DNA from 2 places in the Nocardia sp. NPDC004340 genome. Region 1 is predicted to be linked to the other one. Evidence: riboswitches for the same ligand, from Rfam matches in the RefSeq annotation. Region 1 holds a riboswitch; the other holds the start of a gene.
What was found. A riboswitch is a leader RNA that binds a small molecule or an ion and turns the genes downstream of it on or off. The one in region 1 is predicted to bind cobalamin.
Positions count from the first base shown of each region.

Region 2: another riboswitch for cobalamin. It lies ahead of metE (5-methyltetrahydropteroyltriglutamate--homocysteine S-methyltransferase); the one in region 1 lies ahead of ACWEOI_RS27425 (iron chelate uptake ABC transporter family permease subunit).

Region 1 is NZ_JBSGDW010000008.1:77,827-85,518, reverse strand. It holds gene ACWEOI_RS27445 (DUF2567 domain-containing protein) at 1-346, opposite strand, end outside; gene bsaP (biotin synthase auxiliary protein BsaP) at 346-561, opposite strand; gene bioB (biotin synthase BioB) at 702-1,739, opposite strand; gene ACWEOI_RS27430 (TetR/AcrR family transcriptional regulator C-terminal domain-containing protein) at 1,850-2,434, shown strand; cobalamin riboswitch at 2,476-2,609, shown strand; gene ACWEOI_RS27425 (iron chelate uptake ABC transporter family permease subunit) at 2,644-3,675, shown strand; gene ACWEOI_RS27420 (ABC transporter ATP-binding protein) at 3,672-4,487, shown strand; gene ACWEOI_RS27415 (ABC transporter substrate-binding protein) at 4,504-5,523, shown strand; gene ACWEOI_RS27410 (alpha/beta fold hydrolase) at 5,557-6,708, opposite strand; gene ACWEOI_RS27405 (SRPBCC family protein) at 6,804-7,271, opposite strand; gene ACWEOI_RS27400 (ATP-binding protein) at 7,303-7,692, opposite strand, start outside.
Region 2 is NZ_JBSGDW010000006.1:256,662-264,353, reverse strand. It holds partial or broken gene ACWEOI_RS25165 (NAD-glutamate dehydrogenase) at 1-1,634, opposite strand, end outside; gene ACWEOI_RS25160 (IclR family transcriptional regulator) at 1,717-2,514, opposite strand; gene ACWEOI_RS25155 (histidine phosphatase family protein) at 2,537-3,109, opposite strand; gene ACWEOI_RS25150 (CbtA family protein) at 3,106-3,912, opposite strand; gene ACWEOI_RS25145 (CbtB domain-containing protein) at 3,935-4,150, opposite strand; cobalamin riboswitch at 4,191-4,317, opposite strand; cobalamin riboswitch at 4,514-4,679, shown strand; gene metE (5-methyltetrahydropteroyltriglutamate--homocysteine S-methyltransferase) at 4,835-7,099, shown strand; gene ACWEOI_RS25135 (short-chain fatty acyl-CoA regulator family protein) at 7,160-7,692, opposite strand, start outside.

The DNA of each region.
Region 1 (7,692 bases):
GCAACGCGCCGAGCGCGGAACCGAGAATGATGCCGGTCAGCAGGACCGGGCCCCGCACCCGCCGCCAGCGCCAGGCCGCGACCGTCCCGAGCACGCCGAGCACGATGCCGATCAGCACGAAGATGGCGAGCGCGTCGAAACGGTGCAGGCTCTCACCGGTCAGCGCGGTGCCGCGGTCGGGTTCGACCACCAGCAGTTGTTCCGCCGGAGCGAGATACGCCCAGGCCACCCCGGCCAGAGCGCTCACCGCGGCGAGCGCGGCACACACCGCCGCCGCCGCACGCACTTCCCGCATCAGTACATCGACGCGTAGTCCGCCCGGCTCGGCGGCGAATGTGGCTGCCACTAGCGGTGTTCCAGGCTCGTGGAGTCGAGCACCCCGTGGCGCGAGCACTTGGCCCACCAGCCGTCGGGGCTGACCTGCACGATCATGCGGCGTCCGCATTGTTCACAGAAGCGCGGCGGCTCCAGGCCCAGGGCCGCCGCGGGGGGTACCGGATCGTCCAGCCCCGGCACGACTCGCTTGCCCGTGAAAGGGTTGTAGCGCTCCTCGATGTCCACGACCACCTCGATGGATCCTTCGCGTATCGAACTCGGCGGGCAGATCAGGTCCAGGGGAATGCAAACCCCCGCACCCCTACCGTACGAGACGGGTTCGGGGCATTGGCCCCGAACCCCCTTTTTCTCTCAGTGGATTTCGCTCAGAGCGTTTCGTTGAGCGCCTTGATCGGCATCTTGAGTTCGCCGAGCAGATCGATGTCGGACTCGGCCGGACGACCCAGGGTGGTCAGGTAGTTGCCGACGATGACGGCGTTGATACCGCCCAGGATGCCCTGCTTGGCGCCCAGGTCGCCGAGGGTGATCTCGCGGCCGCCGGCGAAACGCAGGATGGTGCGCGGCATGGCGAGACGGAAGGCGGCGACGGCGCGCAGCGCGTCGGCGGCCGGGAGCACCTCGAGGTCACCGAAGGGGGTGCCCGGGCGCGGGTTGAGGAAGTTCAGCGGCACCTCGTCGGGCTCCAGCGAGGCCAGGTCGGCCGCGAATTCCGCACGCTGCTCCAGGGATTCGCCCATGCCGAGGATGCCGCCACAGCAGACCTCCATGCCGGCCTCGCGCACCATGCGCAGGGTCTCCCAGCGCTCGTCGTAGGTGTGGGTGGTGACCACGTTCGGGAAGTGCGAGCGCGCGGTCTCCAGGTTGTGGTTGTAGCGGTGCACGCCCATGGCGGCCAGCTGGTCCACCTGCTCCTGGTTCAGCATGCCCAGCGAGCAGGCGACCTGGATGTCGACCTCGTTGCGGATGGCCTCGACGCCCGCGGCGACCTGCGCCATCAGGCGCTCGTCCGGACCGCGCACCGCGGCCACGATGCAGAACTCGGTGGCGCCGGTCTTGGCGGTCTGCTTGGCCGCCTCCACCAGCGAGGGGATGTCGAGCCAGGCGGCGCGCACCGGCGACTGGAAAAGGCCGGACTGCGAACAGAAGTGGCAGTCCTCGGGGCAGCCGCCGGTCTTGAGCGAGATGATGCCCTCGACCTCGACCTCGGGGCCGCACCACTTCATGCGGACGTCGTGCGCCAGGCCGAGCAGCTCCTCGAGCCGCTCGTCGCCGAGCCGCAGGACCGCGAGGGTCTGCTCCTGGGTCAGGCCGACGCCGCGCTCGAGCACCTGCTCGCGAGCGATGGCGAGGATGTCATCGCCTGCGTTGGTACCGGCTTCGGTGGTGACGGCTACCTGGGTCATGTCCGCGGGAATCCCTTCGTCCGGCCGTGTGGCCGAGCAACTTGAACGGTGTTCAGGGTAGGCTAGCAGCCCGGAACGTGAGCCGGAACACGAGAGGGTCGGATTCTTCAGTGCAACTCCATCGCACGGACGTGGTCGACGGGGCCATCGCCATCCTCGACCAGTACGGGCTGGCGGATCTCACCATGCGCCGCCTGGCCACCTCGCTGCACGTCCAGCCCGGCGCGCTGTACTGGCACTTCCCCAACAAGCAGGCCCTGCTCGGCGCGGTCGCCGACCGCATTCTCGCGCCCATGGACGAACCGGTCCGGGCCGAGGAATGGTCCAAGCAGATGACCGAACTCGCGCACCGGCTGCGCGAGAGCCTGCTCGCCTACCGCGACGGGGCCGAACTGGTCTCGGCCACCTACGCGTCCCGCCTCACCACCAGCAAGGGCCGGGAACGACTGGCCAGCGCCGCGATTCGCGCCGGCATGACGCGTGAGGAGGCCGAACTGGCCGCCTACACGCTGCTGTACTACGTGCTCGGGCAGACGGTGGACGAGCAGTCGCGCATCCAGATGGACTCCGCGGGCGCGCTCACCGAGGAGAACTCGCCGCTGTACGACATGCCCGACGCCACCGCGCGATTCGACTTCGGATTGCAGCTGTTCGTGAGCGGCGTGCGGCATCTGCTCGGTTCGCGGATCCGCTGACCTTCGCGGACACCGGGATGAACCGACCAGTCGGAACCGGCGAAGGTTCCGGACGGTAGGGTTCCCCTCGTCAGTATCGGCGGGTGCGGGAATCCGGTGGGAATCCGGAGCGGTCGCGCCACTGTGAGCACCGGATCCCGGTGCGAGTCAGACCTCCCCCGCCGCGCAACACTCTGGAGAGGCCGCGTCATGCCCGAGGAGCTACCGCGATGAGCCGCGCGCGGACTTCGCTCGCCCTGCCCGTCATGGGAGCGCTGCTGGTCGTGGCCATGATCGTCGCGACCGGATTCGGCGCGGAGACGATCCCGGTGCGCGAGGTGCTCGCGGTGCTGCGCGACCGGCTGACCGGCACCGCGCACACCGATCTCGGGCTCGACACCATCGTGTGGCAATTGCGGGTGCCGCGAACCGTTCTCGCCGCCATCGTCGGCGCGGGCCTGGCGGTCGCCGGGGCGGCCATGCAGACCCTGGTCCGCAATCCTCTCGCCGACCCCTACCTGCTGGGCGTCTCCTCCGGTGCGGGCGTCGGCGCGGCGGCGGTCATCACCTCCGGGGTGTTCGCCGGGGCCGGACTGTGGGCGCTGTCGGCGGGCGCGCTCGCCGGGGCCTTCGCCGCCGCGGCCGCGGTATTCCTCATCGCCCTGGCCCAAGGCGGGCTCACGCCACTGCGTCTCGTGCTCACCGGCACGGTGCTGGGCTCGGCCTTCGCCGCCTTCAGCAGCTACCTGATCTTCCGCAGCAGTGACCCGTCCGCCGCCCAGTCGGTGCTGTTCTGGCTGCTCGGCAGCCTCTCCGGCGCGGACTGGACCCGAATCCTGTTGCCCGGCTGCGTGGTCGCGGCCTGCCTGACCGCCCTGCTGCTCGCCGCCAACTGGCTCGACGCGCTGAACCTGGGCCCGGACACGGCGGCCTCCATCGGAGTTCCGGTGCGCGAGTTGCGCATCGCGCTGTTCGTCCTGCTGGCGGTCCTGGTCGGCGTGCTGGTGGCGGTCTCCGGCGGCATCGGTTTCGTCGGGCTGGTGGTCCCGCACGCCGCCCGGCTCCTGGTCGGGCCGCGCCACCGCGTCCTGCTGCCCGCGAGCGCCCTGTGCGGGGCCACCTTCCTGGTCGTCGCCGACGCCGCCACCCGAGTCCTGGTCCGCCCCACCGAGATCCCGGTCGGCGTCCTCACCGGCCTCATCGGAGCCCCCGCCTTCCTGCTCCTCATGGGCCGCCGCACCTACCGATTCGGTCCGGCGTGAGGCCCCGCCGGGCCGGGTCGCGTCACCGGGGCGCGGGCGAGCTGCGGGCCGCCGGACTGGCCTGCGCGGCGGGACGGCGCACGGTGGTCGCGCGGGTCGACTTCACGGTGTCGCCGGGCGAGACGGTGGGCATCGTCGGGCCGAACGGCGCGGGCAAGACCACGCTGTTGCGGACCCTGGCGGGGTTGATCGCACCGGTCGAGGGCGGTGTCGAGGTGGATGGCCGTCCGGTGCACCAGGTTTCGGCGCGGGAGCGGGCGCGGCTGGTGGGTCTGGTCGGGCAGGACGAGGTGCCGCCCACCGATCTGCTGGTGGGTGAGCTCGTGGCGTTGGGCCGGACGCCGTACCTGCCGCCGTGGGGCGCGGGCGGGCCGGGCGAACGGGCGGCCGTCCAACGGGCGCTGGGTCGGGTGGATCTGGCCGGGTTCGAGGGGCGCGCGGTCGGGCGGCTGTCCGGCGGGGAACGGCAGCGGGTGCTGCTGGCGCGGGCGCTCGCCCAGGACACGCCCGTCCTGCTGCTAGACGAGCCGACCAACCATCTGGATGTCACCCATCAGCTCGAATTGCTGGCACTGACCCGGGAATTGGAACGGACCGTCGTCATGAGCCTGCACGACCTGACCCTCGCGGATCGGTTCTGCGACCGGGTGCTGGTGCTCGACGACGGCCGGGCCCGCCCCCTCGAACCGCCCGGCACCGCGCTGCGGCCCGAGGTGCTCGACGAGGTGTTCGGCGTGCGGGCGCGCCGGATACCGGATCCCGACACCGGTGATTCCCATCTGCTCATCACGGCTCGAACGGCACAGTCTTGACTCGAAAGGCACGGTCTTGAACAGGATCCTTCCGCTCGTCGCGGTCACCGCCATCGCGGGAGTGCTCACCGCCTGCGGATCGCCGCAGGCGGCGACCGGGAACATGACCGTGCGCAATTGCGGTGCGGAACAGCGGTTCCCGTCGCCCGCGCAACGCATGTTCGTCAATGACGGGAACCTGATCTCCATGGTGCTGGCCCTGGGAGCCCAGGACCAGACGGTGGCGGTGTCGAGCCTGAAGCGGGACGCGGACACGCTGCGCAAGCATTACGGGGACGGCGTGGACCGGCTCAATTCCGTTGCCCCCGACTATCCCTCGCGGGAGACGGTGCTGGCCCAGCGCCCCGACGTGATGGTGGCGGGCTGGAACTACGGCTACTCGGAGTCGGCGAATCTGACGCCGGAGTCGTTGCGGGCGGCCGGCGTCGCGCCGTACGTGCTCACCGAGAGCTGCCGCCGGCCCGGCGGCGAGCGGGGTGTGGTGGATGCCTGGACCGCGCTGCGCACGGATCTGACCGCGCTGGGCGCGATCACCGGGCGCGCGGACCAGGCGGCACGGGTCACCGGGGATCTGGATCGCCGAGTGTCCACCCTGCTGGCAGCGCCGCAGCCCGAGCGGCGGCCGACGGTGTTCCTGTTCGACAGCGCCTCCGACACCGTCTTCTCCAGCGGGCAATACGGTGCGCCGCAGGCGATCCTGGAGGCGGCGGGCGCGCGCAACGCGCTGTCCGATGTGGCCGACACCTGGACGGCGGTGTCGTGGGAGCGGCTGGCGGCGGCCGACCCGGACGCCATCGTGTTCGTCGACTATCCGCCGCAGACCTTCCAGCAGAAGGTGGATCTGCTGCGCGGCAAGCCGGGCATCCAGAATCTGCGGGCGGTCACGCAGGGCCGTTTCCTGAACCTGCCGTACGCGCTGTGGACCAGCGGGCCGTTGAACATCGACGCCGCCGAGCAGGTGCGGGCGCAGCTGGAACGCTGGAACCTGGTGCCCGCCTCGGGCATTCGCCCCGCCGCCGACGACGCGGTGCGCTAGGCGGACCACGCCGAGCCCACCGGCGCGGCCCGGTCAGTGGCCCACCGCGGCGGCTCCGGACTGATCCCGCCACAGCTGCCGCACGAACGGCACCACCTGCTGTTCGATGACGGTGTTGTACTCCTGCGGCCGCTCGATCGGATTGGCGTGCCCCGTGGTTCGCGTGGTCACCACCAGCAGGGTCCCGCGCACCCCGCCGACCCGGTCGATGAGCACCTGGTGCGAGTACTCCACGTCCACCACCGGATCGTCGTACGGGTCGTGCGGCCGGATGAACACGATGGCCGGGCGTGGTTTGCCCGCCGCGGGTTTGGCCAGCGCCCGCAGGTCGTCCACCGCGCCGCCCGCCACGATGGCCTTGAACTGCGCCTCGATCAGACCGTTGCTGGCGGCGTCGGTATTGAGGATCTTGGACCGCAGCACATCGTCGACCGCGCGCCGGAACTCGCCGCCGCGGATCACGTAGCGCCCGCCGACGAAACGGTCATGGCGCGCATACACTTCCACGGCCAGCCGCAGCATGCGGCTCTCCCGCGCCCCGGGCACCCAGCCCATCCAGCGCAGCATCTCCTCGCCCTGGTCGCGGCTCTCCGGCCGCACCGCGTTCAGATCCACCGGCGTGCAGTCCAGGATCACCGCCCGCACCCGTGTGCCGTCGCTGTCCTCGTGCAGGTGCTTGGCGATCTCGAGCGCGATGACCCCGCCCATGCTGTGCCCGGCCAGCACCACGTTCGGCACCTTGGCGGCGGCGGTGACCTTCACGATGAGGTCCGCGATCACCTTGGTGTCGATACCGGTGTTGTCGTAGCGGACCGCCCACACCGACCCCAGCCGCGACAGCGACGGCAGCGCCCGCGCGGTGTCCCCGGCGTCGAGGACGCCCAGCCCGACCAGGTCGAAGACGGCGGTGTCGGTGGCCTGCAACTCCGCGGGCGCGGCGATGGGCAGCACCGAGGGTTCGGTGCGGGCCAGCCGATCCTGTTCGGGGAGTACGTCCAGGCCGATGTACTCGACGAACGCGCCCAGCGCGACCAGCGGAACCAGGCCCAGTCGCAGGGCCAGCAGCCGGGCCCGCCGGAAGCGACCCCAGCGCGCGCCGAGCCGGGTGGACCGCAGGCGGGCGCGCCGTCGCCGATCGTCGTGGTCGGCGGCGCCGGACGGATACGGGAACCCCGGCAGGGCCATCAATCCACTGTACGAATTTCCGGCTCGTCATCCAGGCTTGTGCTGCGCGTCATCCGCTGGTACCGCGCGCGTCACCTGCGCGTGCCGCGGCGGAATCAGTGTCCCTCGGCGCGTTCGGCGAGGGCGGCGAGATTGTGCAGGGCCGTGCGGAAGCCGACCTCGTTGTCCTCCGGGGACAGCCCCGGCGGCAGATTGTCGTGCTGGGCGGTGACGCGGGTGCCGCCGGGCGCGTCGTCGAGGGTGTAGGTGACCGTCATCTCGCCGGTCAGTTCCGGATTGTCGGTCTCGAACTCGATGGTCTGCACCACCTCCCGGTCGGGGACGACGCGGGCGAAGACCCCGTGGAAGGTGTCGGTGTGCGGGCTCGTCTTGCCGGCCTCGGCGGGCAGGTCGTAGGTCAGCGAGATGCGGAACCGCCCGCCGACGCGGGCATCGAATTCGTGGACGCGGCTGGTCATTCCGTCGGGCACCATCCAGGTCCGGACCGAATGCGCGTCCAGGAGGGCGCGGAAGACACTGGGACGCGGAGCACCGACGAACTTCTCGACTCGAGTGGAAGGCACGGGCGCCACCCTACGCTCGCTGTGACCAAGATCACGACAGCCCCGGCGCAGCCGTGCCCGCGTCGTCCGGCGCGACCGGCAGGGTGAGGGTGGCCAGGGTGCCGCCGCCGGGCGCGGGAACCAGTGTCACCGAACCGGAATGGACCGCGGCGACCCACTGCACCAGCGACAGTCCGATGCCGTGCCGCCCGCCCACGCCGACCGCGCCGCGCCGGAACGGGTCGGTGAGCGCGGGATCCAGCCCGCGCCCGTGATCGCGCACGGTCACCTGCCCCGCCGCGACCCGGACCTCCACCGGCGGCCCGCCGTGCACCAGCGCGTTGTCGACGAGATTGCGCACGGCCAGGGCCAGCAGCTCCGGGTCCGCCCACACCGCGGTGGGTTCGGTATTCAGCCCGATCTCACCGCCGCAGTCGGCGAC
Region 2 (7,692 bases), on a different contig from region 1:
TCGTAGTCCGCCCAGGACGAGCGGGGCAGCTGGAACAGGCGCTTGCGTTCGGCGTGGGAGACTCCGGCCTCCGGTCGCGGGTCGAGGAAGATGTGCCGGTGGTCGAACGCTGCCACCAGCCGGATGTGCTCGCTGAGCAGCATCCCGTTGCCGAAGACGTCACCGCTCATGTCGCCGATGCCGGCCACCGTGAAATCGGCGGTCCCGGTGTCGCGGCCCATTTCGTGAAAGTGGCGCTCGACGCTCTCCCACGCGCCGCGGGCGGTGATGCCCATCGCCTTGTGGTCGTAGCCGACCGACCCGCCCGAGGCGAACGCGTCGCCGAGCCAGAAGCCGTAGCCGGCCGCGACCTCGTTGGCGATATCGGAGAAGGTCGCGGTGCCCTTGTCCGCGGCCACCACCAGGTAGGTGTCGTCGCTGTCGTGGCGGACGACGTCGCGGGCCGGGAGAACCGAACCCGTCGCCGCGTCGATATTGTCGGTGACGTCGAGCAGTCCGGCGATGAACTGCCGGTAGCAGGCGATACCCTCGGCCAGCTGCGCGGCGCGGTCGGCCGCGTCGTCGCAGGTGGGGCGCGGGGCCTGTTTGACGACGAATCCGCCCTTGGCGCCGACCGGCACGATGACGGCGTTCTTTACCGCCTGGGCCTTGACCAGCCCGAGCACCTCGGTGCGCAGGTCCTCCTTGCGGTCCGACCAGCGCAGGCCGCCGCGCGCCACCGCGCCGAACCGCAGGTGCACGCCTTCGACCCGGGGTGAGTAGACGAAGATCTCGAATCGTGGCCTGGGCTGCGGGAGTTCGCCGATGTGCTGCGGGTCCAGTTTGAACGACAGCACCTCAGCACGGCCGTCACGCACGAAGTAGTTGGTGCGCAGGGTGTTTCGGACGAGGGTGGTGAGGGCGCGCAGAATGCGGTCGGCTTCGAGCCCGACGACGCGGCCGATGACCTCGTTCAGGCGATCGGTCAGTTCGGCTTCGGCGGCTGCGCTGCGCGTGTCCGGCGCGAACCGAGCGTGGAACAGCTCGACCAGCAGTCGCGCGGAATCGGGGTGTGCGGCGAGGACTTCCGCGATCCGTTCCGGGCTGTAGGGGAATCCGCTCTGGCGCAGGTATTTCGCGTAGGCGCGCAGAATGGACACCGGACGCCAGGCCAGGCCCGCGCTCAGGACCAGGCGGTTGAAGGCGTCGCTCTCGGCGTCGCCGCGCCAGGTGGCGGCGAAGGCCGCGGTGAAGCGGGCGTTCGGTTCCGCGCCCGCCGGCGGCTCGCCGTCGAAGGCCAGCCCGAAGTCGTAGATCCAGCACTGGTTCCCGGTGGAATCGTCGAGCGGGTAGGTCCGTTCGTCGAGGACTTCCACGCCGAGGGATTGGATGACCGGCAGGATGCGGCTGAGCGAGACGGCCGCCCCCGCGATGTAGAGGGTGAGCCGCAATCGTCCGCGTGCTCGTCCGGTGGGCGCGTGCAGGGCGACGTCGAACGACTCCGGTCGCAGCGCTTCGATGCGGGCGATGTCGGCGGCGGCGCGGTCGGGGCCGAAGTCGTGTTTGTACCACTCGGGCAGGGCGTGGGAGTAGGCCGTGGCCGGTGCTTCGGCTGCCATTCGGGCGTGGAGGGCGTCGTCCCAGTCCTGCGTCATCGTCGGAAATCTCCCCGGTGCGGCGGTTGTCTATACAACAACATACAACCCCTGTGAGTGGTCTCACAAGGGTGCCGCCGAGTCAGGGCGTGACGGGCACCTGACCGGCGATGCGCGAGGTCAGGCGCTCGGCGCCCCACCGCACCGCCTGCCCCACCACCTCCGGCTCGGGGTTGGACAGCGTCCGCCAGGTGGTGCTCAGGGCCGCCACCGGACGGCTGTTGTGATCGAAGACCGCCGCGCCCACCGATCGCAGGCCCGCCGTCACCAGCTCCACCTCCTCGGCCCAGCCGCGGGCACGCACCTCGTCCAGATCGCGCCGCAGCTCGGTCAGCGACCGCGGTCCGCGTCCGGTGCGGGTGAGGAAGTCGGAACGCTTGGCGTACAACGCCTTCACCTGCGCGTCCGGCAGCGAGGCGAGGATCGCGCGCCCGTTCGCGGTCAGGTGCGACGGCAGCCGGACCCCGATATCGGTGATCAGCGAGACCTCCGCCGCGGGACCCGAGCCGGGACGTTCCTTCAGGAGGTAGACCGTCTCGTTGCCGTGCAGAATGCCCAGATGCACCGCCTGCCCGAGCTGCCGGGCCAGCTGGTGCAGGATCGGCTGCGCCAGCCGTTCCAGCGGCTCGTGCCGCAGATAGGCCGAGCCGATCTCGAAGGACGTCACGCCCAGCCCGTAGGCCTGGTCACCCGGTACATAGACCACGAATCCGCGGTCCACCAGCACCGACAGGATGTGGTACACCGACGAGCGCGGCAGCCCCAGATCGCGGGCCAGCACCGCCGCCCGGACCGGTCCCGGGCCGTGCGCCAGCCGGACGAGGATGTCGAGCGCCCGGCCGACGGCCGGAGAGGTGGTCGAACCCGAGGATTGCGCCATTCCCCGGATTCTGCCAGCGAAGTCAGTCCGCGAGCTCGTGCGCGGTCGCGCGCAGCGTCCACGCCGGGCCGCGGTGGTGCAGGGTGGTGGCGCTCAACGGTGGAATGTCGATGCGCCAGAACGACTCCGGGGGAGCGTCGAGGGTGCGCAGGACCGCGGCCCGCACGATCGCGGGATGCGTCACCGCGACGATCCGGTCGCCGCGCCCGGCCAGGCCGTGCAGCCAGACGCCGACGCGATCGATCAACCCGGTGATCGATTCGCCGCCGTGCTCGTGGAAGCCCGGGTCGGTGAGCCAGCCCATCAGCTGCTCGGGCGCGAGATCGTCCATCGCCCGACCGGCCCAGTCGCCGTGGTCCAGGTCGCGCAGCTCGGGCTCCGGGGTCCCGGTGAATCCCAGTGCCCGGCAGGTCTGTTCGGCCCGCAGCTCGGGCGCGAACAGCACCATCGCGGGCTCCGGGCCGGGCAGCCCGCCCGCCTGCTCGACCGACCGCGACCCGAGCGGGTCGAGCGGTTCGTCGACCGGGAAGCGGGCGGACCGCACGGCCTCGGTGATCGCGTGCGTCACCAGGGTGAGACGGGTGACCGCGCTCATGCCGCCACGGCGGGCGCGGCCGGGGAGCGGTCGCCGAGCAGGCGTGGCGCCAGCCAGGCGAATCCGACCCCGATGACCGCCCACACCAGCAGCTGGGCGGCGAACGCGTACAGCCGGAAGTGGTACAGGTCGTCGGCGGGGAAGCCCGGGAACACGATCGTGCCCGACGCGTCCCGCAGCGGTTCCGGCGCTTCGTGGAACGACGGCAGCAGCGCCAGCAGCGCGCCCATCACGACGACGAAGCCGGCCGCGGCGGCGACCCCCGCGGTCCAGGTGTCCAGGCGCGCGGTCAGCCTGCGGCCGAACCAGATCGCCGCGACCAACGCGATCGCGCTGATCGCGATCAGGCCCAGGTACAGGGCCGTGCGCTCCTCGATCGTGTCCGGGTTCCCGACGGACGGCGGGTTGGCCGGGTACTTCAGGAACGGCACCGCGTACAGCGCCAGGAACATGCCGCCCGACACCAGCAGCGCCAGATTGCGCGGCGAGATCTTGCCCGCCTTGCGCAGCGCCAGGAAGTACACGACCGCGAACAGCGCGCCCAGCGCGGCGCCGAACACGATCATCCCGAAGCCCAGTCCGACATTCTGCTGCTGCGCGCGGGTGAACAGCTCGGCCCCGTGGTCCATGTCCATGGGCTTCCCGGCGGCCTTGTCCAGCGCCATCTGCGCGTGGTCGCGGCCCTCTTCGAAGTCGATGGCGCGATCGATGATCGGCTCGGACAGGATCCGGGCGAACACGAACGCCAGCGATCCGCCGAGGGCTCCCAGCAGGACCCCTCGGCCGATGATTCGCTTTTCCATTGTGGTTACTCGATTCCCGGTGCTAGTGGCAGGGGAACCCGAGGAAATGCCGGCCGTCGTGCACGAACTCGTGCACGTGCATGTCGCTGCCGAACACCGACACCGCACCCTGATCGATACCGATGAAGTAGATCGCCAGCAGCGCCATCAGGGTGGTGCCGACCAGCCACAGCGCGGTGGTGGGGATGGAGAGCGCGCCGCTGCCGACACCGGAGCGAGGAGCGAAAGAGGTAGCCACGAAGGACTCCTTTGAGTCAGGGGGATTCCGCGTCCCCGTTGCCGATCGAACCGACGATGTGAGGGTCTGACTCGCATCCGTCTCGCGGGGAGACCGGGCTGCTCACAGTGGCGCGACCGTTCCGGCATTGCACCGGATTCCTCATGACATCGTCGATCAACCATACGAAAGCGCATCGCCGCTGGTCAATCCGCCTGCCCGGGTCGACCACCTGATGGGACGCCGCCGCGCGTGCGGGGATCGCGCTGGCGCTGGGCTATATTCGCCAACGCAACTGGTTCGCCGGAGGTGGAGTCGAGGAGCCCCTGACCCATTCGACGGCGTCGAAGCCCGCTGCCCGCGCTCGCGCGCCGGCCGGGTGAGAGGGAACCCGGTGGGAATCCGGGACTGTCCCGCAGCGGTGAATGGGAACGAACGCCGTCAGAAGCACTGGGCGCATGCCTGGGAAGCGACGGCCGGTAGGTCCGGCCTCGGCCTCGTGCCGGGGCCGACCCGATTGTCGGGTCGATGCCCATGAGTCCGAAGACCTGCCCGTCGTGCCGGATACGCCGTATCCGGCGGTCGTCGCCTCGTGGATTGGGCGTTACGCCGATCGGATCCGGGCACGGAAACATGCCGCATGGGCTCCGTCAGCGTACGCTCGTTTGGGCGGCGGTCATCGACTGCTGACCATGGAGTTCATCAATGCTGAACCCTGACAACACCTTCACCGCCACGGTGCTGGGCCTGCCGCGCATCGGCCCGAACCGGGAACTGAAACGCGCGATCGAGGCGTACTGGGCGGGGCGCATCGACGCCGCCGCGCTGCACGGTCTCGCGGGCGGACTGCGCGCCGCGCAACTCCTCGCGGTGCACGCCGCCGGACTCGATTCGGTTCCGGTGGGCACCTTCTCCTACTACGACCAGATGCTCGACACCGCGGTGCTACTGGGTGCGCTGCCCGAACGGGTGCACGGCGTCGCCGACGAGCTGGACCGCTACTTCGCGGCCGCGCGCGGCACCGCCGACATCGCGCCGCTCGAGATGACCAAGTGGTTCGACACCAACTACCACTATCTGGTGCCGGAGCTCTCGGCCTCGACGAGGTTCACCCTGCACCCGGACAAACCGCTCGCGGAACTGGAAGAGGCACTGGCGCTGGGCATTCCGGCCCGGCCGGTCATCATCGGACCGGTCACCTTCCTGAAATTGGCCAAGTCGGTGGACGGCAGCGCGCTGCTCGATCGGCTGCCCGATCTGCTGCCGCTGTACGAGCGGCTGCTGGGCCTGCTGGCGGCCGCGGGGGCGCGCTGGGTGCAGCTCGACGAGCCGGTGCTGGTCACCGATCTGACGGATACCGAACTGGCGCTGGCACGTTCGGCCTATCAGCGGCTGGCCGCGGTCTCCGCGCGGCCCGACCTGCTGGTGGCCTCGTACTTCGGACGATTGGGTGCGGCGCTGCCCGCGCTGGCGGACACCGGGATCGAGGGCCTCGCCATCGACCTGGTGTCGGGCGGTGACGCGGATATCGCCGCGGCGCAGCGTCTTTCCGGGACCCTGCTGGTCGCGGGCGTCGTCGACGGCTACAACGTGTGGCGCACCGATCCCGATCGGGCGCTGACCGGGCTGGCCGCGCTCGCCGCAGCCGGTGCGCCGGTGGCGGTGTCGAGTTCCTGCTCGCTGCTGCACGTTCCGTACAGCCTCGCCGCCGAGCCTGACCTGGAGCCGCGCCTGCGGTCCTGGCTGGCATTCGGGACCGAGAAGATCGCCGAGATCCGGCTGCTGGCCACCGTCCTGCATGAGGGGCAGGACGCGGCCGCCGAGCAGCTGGAGATCGCGCGAACGGCCGTGCTGGACCGGCGATCCGACGCGCGACTGCACGACACGGCGGTCCGCGACCGGCTGGCCGCACTGGACGCGACGGCCGCGCACCGGGCGCCCGCGGCGGAGCGACGGCGGTCACAGCGGGAGCGGCTGGACCTGCCGCCGCTGCCGACCACGACCATCGGTTCCTACCCGCAGACCGGCCGCATCCGGGTGGCACGCGCCGCCCTGCGCCGCGGCGAGATCGACCGGGCCGAGTACGACACCCGCATGCGCGCCGAGATCGCCGAGGTCATCGCGCTGCAGGAGGAGATCGGCCTGGACGTGCTGGTGCACGGCGAGCCCGAGCGCAATGACATGGTGCAGTACTTCGCCGAGCAACTGGACGGCTTCGCGGCCACCGCGCACGGGTGGGTGCAGTCCTACGGCACCCGGTGCGTGCGCCCGCCGATCCTGTTCGGCGACGTGACCCGACCGGCGGCCATGACCGTCGACTGGATCTCCTACGCGCAGTCGCTGACCGGCAAACCGGTCAAGGGCATGCTCACCGGGCCGGTCACCATCCTGGCCTGGTCCTACGTCCGCGACGACCAGCCGCTCGCCGACACCGCGCGCCAGCTCGCCCTGGCGATCCGGGACGAGACCGTGGACCTGGAGGCCGCCGGGACCGCCATCATCCAGGTGGACGAACCGGCCTTGCGGGAGCTGCTGCCCCTGCGCCGCGCCGACCAGCCCGAATACCTGGAATGGGCGGTGGTGGCGTTCCGGCTGGCGACCTCCGGGGTCGCCGACAGCACCCAGATCCACACCCACCTCTGCTATTCGGAGTTCGGTGAGATCATCGGCGCGATAGCGGGATTGGACGCCGACGTCACCTCGATCGAGGCGGCGCGCTCGCACATGGAGGTGCTCGACGACCTCAACGCGGCGGGCTTCGACCTGGGCGTGGGACCGGGCGTGTACGACATCCACTCGCCGCGGGTGCCCGGCGTCCGGGAGATCGAGGCGGCGCTGGCCCGGGCACTGAAAGCGGTTCCGGCCGAACGGCTCTGGGTCAACCCGGACTGCGGGCTCAAGACGCGCGGCACCGCCGAGGTGACGGAGTCGCTGCGCAATCTCGTGGCCGCGGCGCACGCACTGCGGTAGTCGAAGGCCGGGGCGTGCCGCATGCGCTGCGAACGAACGCGGTGCGCCCCGGCCGTCCGGTCAGGTGATCGGCGCGTACGGGATGGTCCGGGAACTGTTGTCGTCCACCCGGATCGGCCGGCCCAACTGCGGGAACGCGCGCTGCGCGCAGTCGGTCCGCTCGCAGACCTTGCAGCCCGCGCCGATCGGCACCGCCGTGCGCGGGTCGTCGACGGGCAGGCCGTGCGAGTACACCAGCTTGTCCGCGTAGGTCAGGTCGCAGCCCAGCCCGATGGCGAAATCCCGGGTGGGGGACAGGTATCCGGGCGTCTTCTCGTCGGTGGTGCGCGCCAGCCACAGATAGTTGCGGCCGTCGGGCATGCGGGCGATCTGGGTGCGGATGCTGCCCGGCGTGGAGAAGGCGTCGTGCACCACCCACAGCGGGCAGCTGCCGCCCACCCGGGAGAAGTGGAAGGCGGTGGCGGACTGGCGTTTCGAGATGTTTCCGGCGCGATCGGTGCGGACGAAGAAGAACGGCACCCCGCGCTTGCCGGGCCGCTGCAGGGTCGACAGGCGGTGGCAGACGGTCTCGAAGCCGACCTCGAAGGTGGCGG